3 regions of the Yonghaparkia sp. Soil809 genome follow, and region 3 is predicted to be linked to each of the others. Evidence: predicted binding sites of a transcription regulator. Region 3 holds the regulator's gene; each other region holds the start of a gene.
What was found. The regulator HrcA, encoded in region 3, represses chaperone genes, less so after heat shock. The targets are predictions, from matches to a motif close to TTNGCACTCGNNNNNNNCGAGTGCNAA.
Positions count from the first base shown of each region.

Region 1: groES (co-chaperone GroES) is a predicted target of HrcA. The motif match lies at 1,644-1,670, and genes of this name have one in related genera.
Region 2: groL (chaperonin GroEL) is a predicted target of HrcA. The motif match lies at 1,827-1,853, and genes of this name have one in related genera.

Region 1 covers NZ_LMSV01000001.1:698,230-701,485, forward strand. Annotated here, with positions in the region: gene ASG83_RS03350 (ABC transporter substrate-binding protein) at 1-213, opposite strand, end outside; gene rarD (EamA family transporter RarD) at 249-1,175, opposite strand; gene groES (co-chaperone GroES) at 1,266-1,562, opposite strand; gene ASG83_RS03365 (class I SAM-dependent methyltransferase) at 1,705-2,883, shown strand; gene ASG83_RS03370 (DUF4190 domain-containing protein) at 2,892-3,256, opposite strand, start outside.
Region 2 covers NZ_LMSV01000001.1:607,040-610,295, forward strand. Annotated here, with positions in the region: gene groL (chaperonin GroEL) at 155-1,783, opposite strand; gene ASG83_RS02965 (DUF3048 domain-containing protein) at 1,928-2,986, opposite strand; gene ASG83_RS02970 (LytR C-terminal domain-containing protein) at 3,108-3,256, opposite strand, start outside.
Region 3 covers NZ_LMSV01000002.1:543,418-546,673, forward strand. Annotated here, with positions in the region: gene hemW (radical SAM family heme chaperone HemW) at 1-206, shown strand, start outside; gene ASG83_RS10060 (DUF4870 domain-containing protein) at 247-618, opposite strand; gene ASG83_RS10065 (DUF4870 domain-containing protein) at 734-1,126, opposite strand; gene hrcA (heat-inducible transcriptional repressor HrcA) at 1,294-2,313, shown strand; gene dnaJ (molecular chaperone DnaJ) at 2,314-3,256, shown strand, end outside.

The DNA of each region.
Region 1 (3,256 bases), on a different contig from region 3:
GGCGACCTGGACGGGGCCGCGCGAGGCGGAGGGGCCGGTGAGCGGCGCGAGGGTGCCGATGCGCAGGACGCCGTCGCCGCTCGGCGGGATCGGCGTGGGTGTTGCGGTTCCGGGCGCGGGGGTGGGGACGGCGACCGGCGCGGCCGGAGTGCACCCCGCCAGCGCCCCGAGCGCGATCACGACGACGAGGGCGGTCGCGGCACGACGGCGCATGGGGGTCCTTCCGGGGTGCAGGGCTCGGCGGAACCCTACCCGGCCGCGACCTCCGGCAGGCGCACCGCCCCGGTGCGCCGCCGGTGCCCGACGGCGTCGACCGTCAGGACGACGAGGGCCAGCCAGACGAGACCGAATCCGACCCACCGCTCGAACGGCATCGGCTCGCCCATGACGGCGACGCCGAAGGCGAACTGCAGCAGCGGGGCGAGGTACTGGATGAAGCCCATGACGGTGAGCGGCAGCCGTCGGGCGGCCGCGGCGAAGAGCAGCAGCGGCACCGCGGTCACGACTCCGGCGAGCCCGAGCAGCACGGCGTGGCCGAGACCCTCGCGCCCCATCGTGAGATCGCCCGCGCTCGTGATCGCGACGAGCACGATGAGGGCGATCGGCGTGAGCCAGGCCGTCTCGAGCGTGAGCCCGGCGACGGCGGTCACGCGGGGACCCATGCGGTTCTTCAGCAGGCCGTAGACACCGAACGACGCAGCGAGCGTGAGCGCGACCCACGGCGGCTGCCCGTAGCCGATGGCGAGCACGAGCACGGCGACGATGCTGATGCCGACCGCGGCCCACTGCCAGGGCCGCAGCCGCTCGCGCAGCACGAGCACGCCGAGGGCGACGGTGACGATCGGGTTGATGAAGTAGCCGAGGGCGGCCTCGACGATGAAGCCGTTGGTCGAGGCGTAGACGTAGACCGTCCAGTTGACGGCGATGAGGATGCCGGCCAGGAGGCTCAGCACCATGATCCGCCGGTCGCGCAGCATGGCCGCGAACGGCCGGAACGCCCGCGTGAGCGCGAGCAGCGCCACGCAGAAGACGAGGGACAGCACGACCCGCCAGGCGACGATCTCGACGGCACCGCTCGGGGTCAGGAGCAGGAAGTAGGCGGGCAGGAAGCCCCAGAGGCCGTAGGCACCGACCGCGAGCGGCAACCCGCTGCGGGACGAGCGAGAGTCGGGCACCGGGTCAGTGTACGCCCGGGCAGCGGCCCGTTCGGACGCGAACGGCCCCCGCCCGCCGAGGCGAGTGGGGGCCGGAGCGCAGCGTCGCGACTAGCGGACGATGACCGCGAGGATGTCGCGGGCCGAGAGGACCAGGTACTCCTGGCCGTCGTACTTGACCTCGGTGCCGCCGTACTTCGAGTAGATGACCTTGTCGCCGACCGCGACGTCGAGCGGGACGCGGTTGCCGTTGTCGTCGATGCGGCCGGGGCCGACCGCCACGACCTCGCCCTCCTGGGGCTTCTCCTTGGCGGTGTCGGGGATCACGAGACCCGAAGCGGTGGTCTGCTCCGCCTCGACCTGCTTGATGACGATGCGATCTTCGAGCGGCTTGATGGAGACCGACACGGTTGACCTCTTCTTTCCTAAGACGTTGAGGGGATTGGCACACTCGCCCTGCGAGTGCCAGGAACCACTGTACCCAAGCCGTTAGCACTCATGCAATCCGAGTGCCAGCGCTCGCCGCGGGAGGGCGTGGGAGGATCGGACGATGGACGCGTCCGAGGTGCGGGAGCTGCTGACGGCGGAGGCGCTCGAGCTGCTCACGAGCCTGGCGCCGAGCGACTCGGCCACCGATGCCGTGGCTCTCGTCAGCCGACTGCGGTCGGCCGGGCATCCACCCGCTCGCGTCGCCGCCGTCCTGACGCAGTACCGACTGCGCAGGCGGGCCGTCGCGAAGTTCGGCCCGTTCGCCGAGCGGATGCTCTTCACCGAGTCCGGGCTCGAGCAGGCCTCCCGGCTCGGAGTGGCCGCGCAGCACGCCGGCCGGTTCGCCGCCGCCGGGCTCGCGCGCGTCGCCGACCTCGGCTGCGGCATCGGCGGCGACGCGATGGCCCTCGCGGCCCTCGACCTCGAGGTGCTCGCCGTCGAGCGCGACGAGCCGACCGCGGCGATCGCCGCCTACAACCTCGCCCCGTGGGAGAGCGCGACCGTCGAGCTCGGCGACGCGGAGGCCGTCGACGTCAGCCGTGCCGACGCCGTGTGGCTCGACCCCGCACGACGCACGGGCGCCCGACGGCTGTCCTCCCCCGACGACTGGTCGCCCTCGCTCGACGCCGCCCTCGCGATCTCGCAGCGGCGGCCCGGCGGCATCAAGCTCGCGCCCGGCATGGATCGCGCGCTCATCCCCGAGACGCACGAGGCGCAGTGGGTGAGCGACGGCGGCGAGGTCGTGGAGGTCGTGCTGTGGAGCGGCGCGCTCGCGCGGCCGGGCGTCCGGCGGGCGGCGCTCGTGCTCGGCCCGAAGGGGGCCGCGGAGCTCGTGGCGGCCGAGGATGCGCCCGACGTCGAGGCCGGCCCCCTCGGGGAGTACGTGTACGAGCCCGACGGGGCGGTCATCCGCGCCCGCCTCATCGGCGACCTGGCCCGCTCGCTCGAGGGGCGGATGCTCGACGGCACGATCGCGTGGGTGACCGCCGATCGGCTCGCCCCGACGCCGTTCGCACGGGCGTTCCGCGTGCTCGAGCGGTGGCCGCTCGACGCGAAGCGGATCGCGAAGGCGCTCCGGGAGCGCGGCATCGGCACGATCGAGATCAAGAAGCGCGGCGTCGACATCGACCCGGCCGTCTTCCGGAAGCAGCTGAAGCCGCAGGGGCCGAACGCGGCGACGCTCGTGCTCACGCGGGTCGCGAGCGAGCGCGTCGCGCTGCTCGTCGAGCGCGTCGACTGAGCGGCGCCCTACCCGCCGATGGTGGAGAGGCTCGCGAACAGCCCGACCGCGAAGAGCGGGACGAGCACCGAGGCGAGCAGGATGACGCCCCAGATCACCGAGATGCCGAGCCCCGCATAGCCGCAGGCGAGCCCCGCGATCGCCATCGAGCGCCCGGTCGGCTCGCGCCGCAGGCCCAGGTGGCTGAGGATCACGCCGACGAGCGCGAACACGAGGCCCACGGCGGCGAACGAGGCGAGCAGCCCGACGATGCCGAACACGAGACCGAGCACGCTGAGCGTCTGCGCGCTCGCGGCGGCGGGCGGGTGCGGCGCGAGGGCCGGGAGCTCGGCGGTCGACCCGGGCTCGGCGTCGGGCTCGGTCGGTGCGGGCA
Region 2 (3,256 bases), on a different contig from region 3:
CGGCTCGTGGCCGTCGCGCGACCCGACGCGCGACGCTCTCGAGCCGCTCCGGCACGAGAGGTCGGCTCCCCCCACCGGCTGCCGCGCCCGGACACGCGGAACGGGGCGGCTCCCCGAAGGGAACCGCCCCGTTCTCGTGTCGTACGAGCGAGACCTAGAAGTCCATGCCGCCCGACGGGTCGCCCATGGGGGCGGGGTTCTTCTCGGGCTTATCGGCGACGACGGCCTCCGTGGTGAGGAAGAGACCGGCGATCGACGCAGCGTTGAGCAGGGCGGAGCGCGTGACCTTCACCGGGTCGGCGATGCCGGCGCCGAGCATGTCGACGTACTCGCCGGTCGCGGCGTTGAGGCCGTGGCCCACCGCGAGGTGGCGCACCTTGTCGACGACGACGCCCGGCTCCATGCCGGCGTTGAGGGCGATCTGCTTGAGCGGGGCGTCGATCGCGACCTTCACGATGTTCGCACCCGTCGCCTCGTCGCCGACGAGGCCCGTGAGGGCGTCGGACTCGAAGGCGAGCTTGCCGGCCTGGATGAGCGCGACGCCACCACCGGCGACGATGCCCTCCTCGACGGCGGCCTTCGCGTTGCGGACGGCGTCCTCGATGCGGTGCTTGCGCTCCTTGAGCTCGACCTCGGTCGCGGCACCCGCCTTGATGACGGCGACGCCGCCGGCGAGCTTGGCGAGGCGCTCCTGGAGCTTCTCGCGGTCGTAGTCCGAGTCGGTGTTCTCGATCTCGGCACGGATCTGCTTCACGCGACCGGCGATCGCGTCGGCCTCGCCGGCGCCCTCGACGATCGTGGTCTCGTCCTTGGTGATGACGACCTTGCGGGCGCGGCCGAGCAGGTCGAGGGTCGCGTTCTCGAGCTTGAGACCGACCTCCTCGCTGATCACCTGGCCGCCGGTGAGGATCGCGATGTCCTGGAGCATGGCCTTGCGGCGGTCGCCGAAGCCGGGGGCCTTGACGGCGACCGACTTGAAGATGCCGCGGATCTTGTTGACGACGAGCGTCGCGAGGGCCTCGCCCTCGACGTCCTCGGCGATGATGAGCAGCTGCTTGCCGCTCTGGATCACCTTGTCGACGACGGGGAGGAGGTCCTTGATCGCCGAGATCTTGCCGTTGACGATGAGGATGTACGGGTCCTCGAAGACCGCCTCCTGGCGCTCCGGGTCGGTGACGAAGTACGCCGACAGGTAGCCCTTGTCGAAGCGCATGCCCTCGGTGAGCTCGAGCTCGGTGCCGAAGGTGTTCGACTCCTCGACGGTGACGACGCCCTCCTTGCCGACCTTGTCGATCGCCTCGGCGATGAGCGCGCCGATCTCGGGGTCGGCGGCGGAGATGCTCGCGGTCGCGGCGATCTCCTCCTTGGTCTCGACCTCCTTGGCGTTCTTGAGCAGCTGCTCCGAGACGGCCGCGACGGCCTTCTCGATGCCGCGCTTGAGGCTGATGGGGTCGGCGCCGGCCGCGACGTTGCGCAGGCCCTCGCGGACGAGCGCCTGGGCGAGGACGACCGACGTGGTCGTGCCGTCACCGGCGACGTCGTCGGTCTTCTTGGCGACCTCCTTGACCAGCTCGGCGCCGATCTTCTCGTACGGGTCGTCGAGCTCGATCTCCTTGGCGATCGAGACGCCGTCGTTGGTGATCGTGGGGGCGCCCCACTTCTTCTCCAGCACGACGTTGCGACCACGGGGGCCGAGCGTGACCTTGACGGCGTCGGCCAGGATGTTGAGGCCGCGCTCGAGGCCGCGACGGGCCTCCTCGTTGAAAGCGATGATCTTAGCCATGTGTGTCTTTCGTCCCTCCCGGACGCAGTACGTACGGTAGCTTCTGGCACTCGCAGAACCGGAGTGCTAAAAGCGATTCTGGCACTCTCGTAGGCCGAGTGCAAGCCGAGGGCCCACTGAGGAAGCGGCGGCGAGCGAGCCTCGTCAGCCGATGGCGACCGAGCCCGCGTTCGGCACGAGCTCGACCCAGGTGTTGCCAGGGGCGAGGCGCACCGCGAGCCCGTTCGCGTCGACCAGGCGAACGGGGGAGCTCCGATCCGCCTTGCTCCAGGTCGCCTTCAGGGCCTTGCCCGCCTGCAGCACCCAGGCCTCGCCGCTGCCGATCATCTGGGTGGTCGGGATGTCCTGGATCACGTCGACCGGGACGCGCACGATCACGAGGTTGACCGCCGACAGCCGCGCGCCCCCGGCCGCGACGTCCGGCGCGCCGCCGGTCATGGTGCGCAGCCACGTCGCGGACCCGGCATCCCACGCCCACGAGGGCGTCGCGAGCGAGCCGAAGACGAGCGCGGCGCTGGAGGCAGGAGCGCCCTCGCGCGCGGCGGTCGCGGACGCCGCGTCGGCGGCGTAGCCGAAGTGCTGCTGGGGCGGCGCGAGCTCGGAGTGCTGGGCGATGAGCTGCGGGGCGCGGACGATCACGTTGTGCGGCGCGGGGGCGCCGCCGCCCCGGTACATCACCGCGTCCGTGTCGGCCTGCCCGTGGATGGCGTTGTACACGTCGGTGGCGCGCATCATGTCGACGAATCGCTGCTGGCCGCCCGAGTAGGCGACGATGCCGCGCAGCGGCGAGATGATGTCGGGGTCCATGGGGCGGATCGACCGGATCGGGCCGATCTCGGCGGGGATGTCGGAGTGCCAGACCGCGACGTAGCGCGTGAGGCCGCCCTCCACGAGCTCCTCGAACACGATGTCGGCGCGGTCGATCCCGATCTGCGGTCGGGCGCGCGGGTGGTTGTCGATCTTGGCCGCGAGCGACGGCGCGGCGAGACCGCCGACCGCGATGCGCTCGCCCGTGAGCGGGGCGAGATCGAAGTCCTCCGGAGCGACGTAGGTCGAGGTGAAGGCCGGCTCGGGCGTCGCCTCGGGGGCCGCGCTCGTCGAGACGGGGTCGGGCTCCGCCGCGCCGGTGCACCCGACGAGCAGCGCCGCCGCGGCGCCGAGCGCGATCACAGCGGTCGAGCGGCGGCGGGCGGGGCGATCCATGCGGTCACGATAACCCGGGCGCGCGGACGGGCGGCGCAGGGGGATCGGGCGCGCCGCGCTCCGTTCGGAGGCGCGCCCCCGAACGGAGCGATGGGGGCCCCTCGAGCACCCCAGGGGCGGCTCAACCGGCGGCGTCGGCCCCGACGACGATCGTGATCGGGGCCCCGGGGAAGGCGTCGGAGAGCTCGATCGTCCCGAGCCCGAGCAGCTCGACCATGCCCAGCGCGATCCCCTCGTCCGCGGGGTCCGAGTAGTACACGGTGGTCGTCT
Region 3 (3,256 bases):
CCCGACGCGTCGAGCGCGTGCTGCTCGAGACCCGCCTCGCCGACGGGCTGCCGACGAGCGCTCTCGCGGCGACGGGCCGCCGCGAGGTCGCCGGCCTCATCGCCGACGGCCTCGTCGAGCCCGGGCCCGCGCTGCGCGGCACGGTCGTGCTGACGCTGCGCGGCCGGCTGCTCGCCGACGCGGTCGTGCGCCGCCTGCTCGACTAGCGGCCCGGCACCGCCGATGCGCGGGCGCCGGGATCCCGCGTCAGCGGACGAACGGGATGCTGAGCGGGTAGGTGTAGAAGTCGCCTCGGCCCGCCGCGAGGGCGGCGACGATCGCGAGGACGAACCACAGGATGCCGACCGCGGCAAGGATCAGGATGCCCACGAGCACGATGGTCAGGATCCCTCCGACGATGCTCGCGAGGGTCATGGTGACGTGGAAGTTGAACGCCGTCGCGCTGTGATGGCGGATGAAGGGGCCTCGATCGCGCAGCACGAGGTAGACGATGAGCGGTCCGATGAGAGGGACGAACAGGCCGCCGATGTGCGTCAGGATCGCCCAGGTCTTCTCGTCCTCGGGGCGCAGGGGGTTCGGTGTCGCGGCGTAGGGGCTCGCGGGCGGCTGCTGGGTCATGCTCGACATTATGGTCGGTGCCCGCCGGCCCCGCGATGCCCCGCGACGTCGCGACGCCCGGACACGCGGAGGGGGCCCGGCCTCCGGCCGGACCCCCTGAGCGATCGACGCGCGACTACTTGATGAAGCGCACCGAGACCGGGTAGCGGTAGTGATTCCCATCCTTGGCCTGGACGAAGCCGAGGATCGAGAAGATCACCGCGGCGATCCAGATGAGAGGGGCGAGGAAGCCGAGCAGGCCCCCGAGCCCGAAGGTCACCGCCGCCAGGATCGCGGAGATGATCTGGAGCGCGATGTAGGCGATGCCGACGGTGATCTGGAAGTTCAGGGCCTCCTTGGCCTCCACTCGCGTGAAGCTTCCGCGGTCCTTGAAGACGAGGTAGATGATGAGCGAGGGCAGGATCCAGAAGATGCCGCCGAGGTGGGCGAAGGATGCCCACTGGCGGTCCTCTGCCTCGCTGAGCGGCGCCGCGGAGGCCGCGGCCGGGGGAGGGGTGGAGTCGGTCATGAGCGTGCTGCCTTCCGATGCGTGCGATCGAGTGGAGTGGAACTCAGGCACAAAATAGCGCTCGGTCGCCGCGCGGGCAATCATCTCCGCCCGGTGCGCCGGGGTAGAATTGGCAGTCAGCTAAGGCGAGTGCCAGCACTCGCCATCCCGAGGGAAAGGAGAGCGCCATGATCTCGGAGCGCGCCCTCCACGTTCTGCGGGCGATCGTGCAGGACTACGTCGCCTCTCGCGAGCCCGTCGGCTCGAAGGCGATCGTCGAGCGGCACCAGTTCGGCGTGAGCGCCGCGACGATCCGCAACGACATGGCGCAGCTGGAGGAGGAGGAGCTCATCGCGGCCCCGCACACCTCCTCGGGCCGCGTGCCAACGGACAAGGGCTATCGGCTCTTCGTCGACGAGCTGCAGGACCTCCGACCTCTGAGCGCCGCCCAGCGGCAGGCGATCGCAGCCTTCCTCGACCAGTCCGTCGATCTCGACGACGTCTTCGCCCGCACGGTGCGGCTGCTCGCGAGCCTGACCAACCAGGTCGCGCTCGTGCAGTACCCGACCCTCGGCCACGCTCGCGTGCGGCACGTCGAGCTCGTGCCGCTGTCGGCCACGCGCGTCATGACCGTCTTCATCACCGACGGCGGTCGCGTCGACCAGCGCATCATCGAGCTCCCGGCCGAGACCGACGAGGTCTTCCTCGGCGAGCTCCGCGCGAAGATCAACGCCGCGATCGCGGGTCGGTCGCTCAGCGACGTGACCGACCTCGCGCCGAAGCTCGACGAGCAGTTCGCGCCCGATCGCCGTGCGGCCGTCTCCGTCGTCACCGAGGCCCTCCTCGGTCACGTGGATGCGCACCGCAGCGACCGGCTCGTCATGGCGGGGGCGGCGAACCTCGTGCGCACCGAGTCCGACTTCGCCGGCAGCGTCTACCCGGTGCTCGAGGCGATCGAGGAGCAGGTGACGCTTCTGAAGCTCTTCCGCGAGATGGAGCTCGACCAGCACGGCGTCTCGGCGCGCATCGGCCGCGAGAACGACGAGGTGCTGCGCGAGACGGCCGTCGTCACGAGCGCGTACAGGGTCGGCGCAGACCTCTCGGCCAAACTCGGGGTGCTCGGCCCCACCCGCATGGACTACTCGAACAACATGGCAGCCGTCCGCGCCGTCGCGCGCTACGTGTCCCGGCTGCTCGGTGAGGAATAAGTGGCAGACCATTACGAGGTTCTCGGCATCGCCCGTGACGCGAGCGCCGACGACATCAAGAAGGCGTACCGGAGGCTCGCGCGCGAGCTGCACCCCGACGTCAACCCGAGCGGCGAGGCGGCCGAGCGCTTCAAGCTCGTGACCCACGCCTACGACGTGCTGAGCGACCCGAACCAGCGTCAGCAGTACGACCTCGGCGGCGCGGGCGGCTTCGGCGGCGGCGGCGGGGGCTTCAACGGCTTCGGCGACATCTTCGAGACCTTCTTCGGCGGCGGTCAGCAGCAGCGCGGCCCGCGCAGCCGCCGCGAGCGCGGACAGGACGCCCTCCTGCGCGTCGAGGTCGAGCTGGAGGAGATCGTCTTCGGCACCACCCGCCAGCTCGAGGTCGACACGGCCGTGCTGTGCGAGACGTGCGAGGGCTCCTGCTGCTCGCCCGGGACGAGCCCGCAGACCTGCGACATCTGCCGCGGCTCCGGGCAGATCCAGCGCACCGTGCGCAGCCTGCTCGGCAACGTCATGACCTCCAGCCCCTGCGGCTCGTGCCGCGGCTTCGGCACGGTGATCCCGAGCCCCTGCCCGACGTGCGCGGGCCAGGGCCGCGTGCGCGCGCGCCGCACCATCCCCGTCGACATCCCCGCGGGCGTCGACACGGGTCTGCGCATCCAGCTCCCCGGCCAGGGCGAGGTCGGCCCCGCCGGCGGCCCCAACGGCGACCTCTACCTCGAGATCAAGGTCAAGACGCACGAGACGTTCAGCCGCTCCGGCGACGACCTGCTCGCGACCCTCGAGCTGCAGATGACCGACGCCATCCTCGGCACGACCGCCACGCTTCGCTCGCTCGACGGCGACGTCCGCGTCGAGATCAAGCCCGGCACGCAGAGCGCCGAGGTCCTCACGATCAAGGAGCGCGGCATCACGCGCCTGCGCGGCGCCGGCCGCGGCG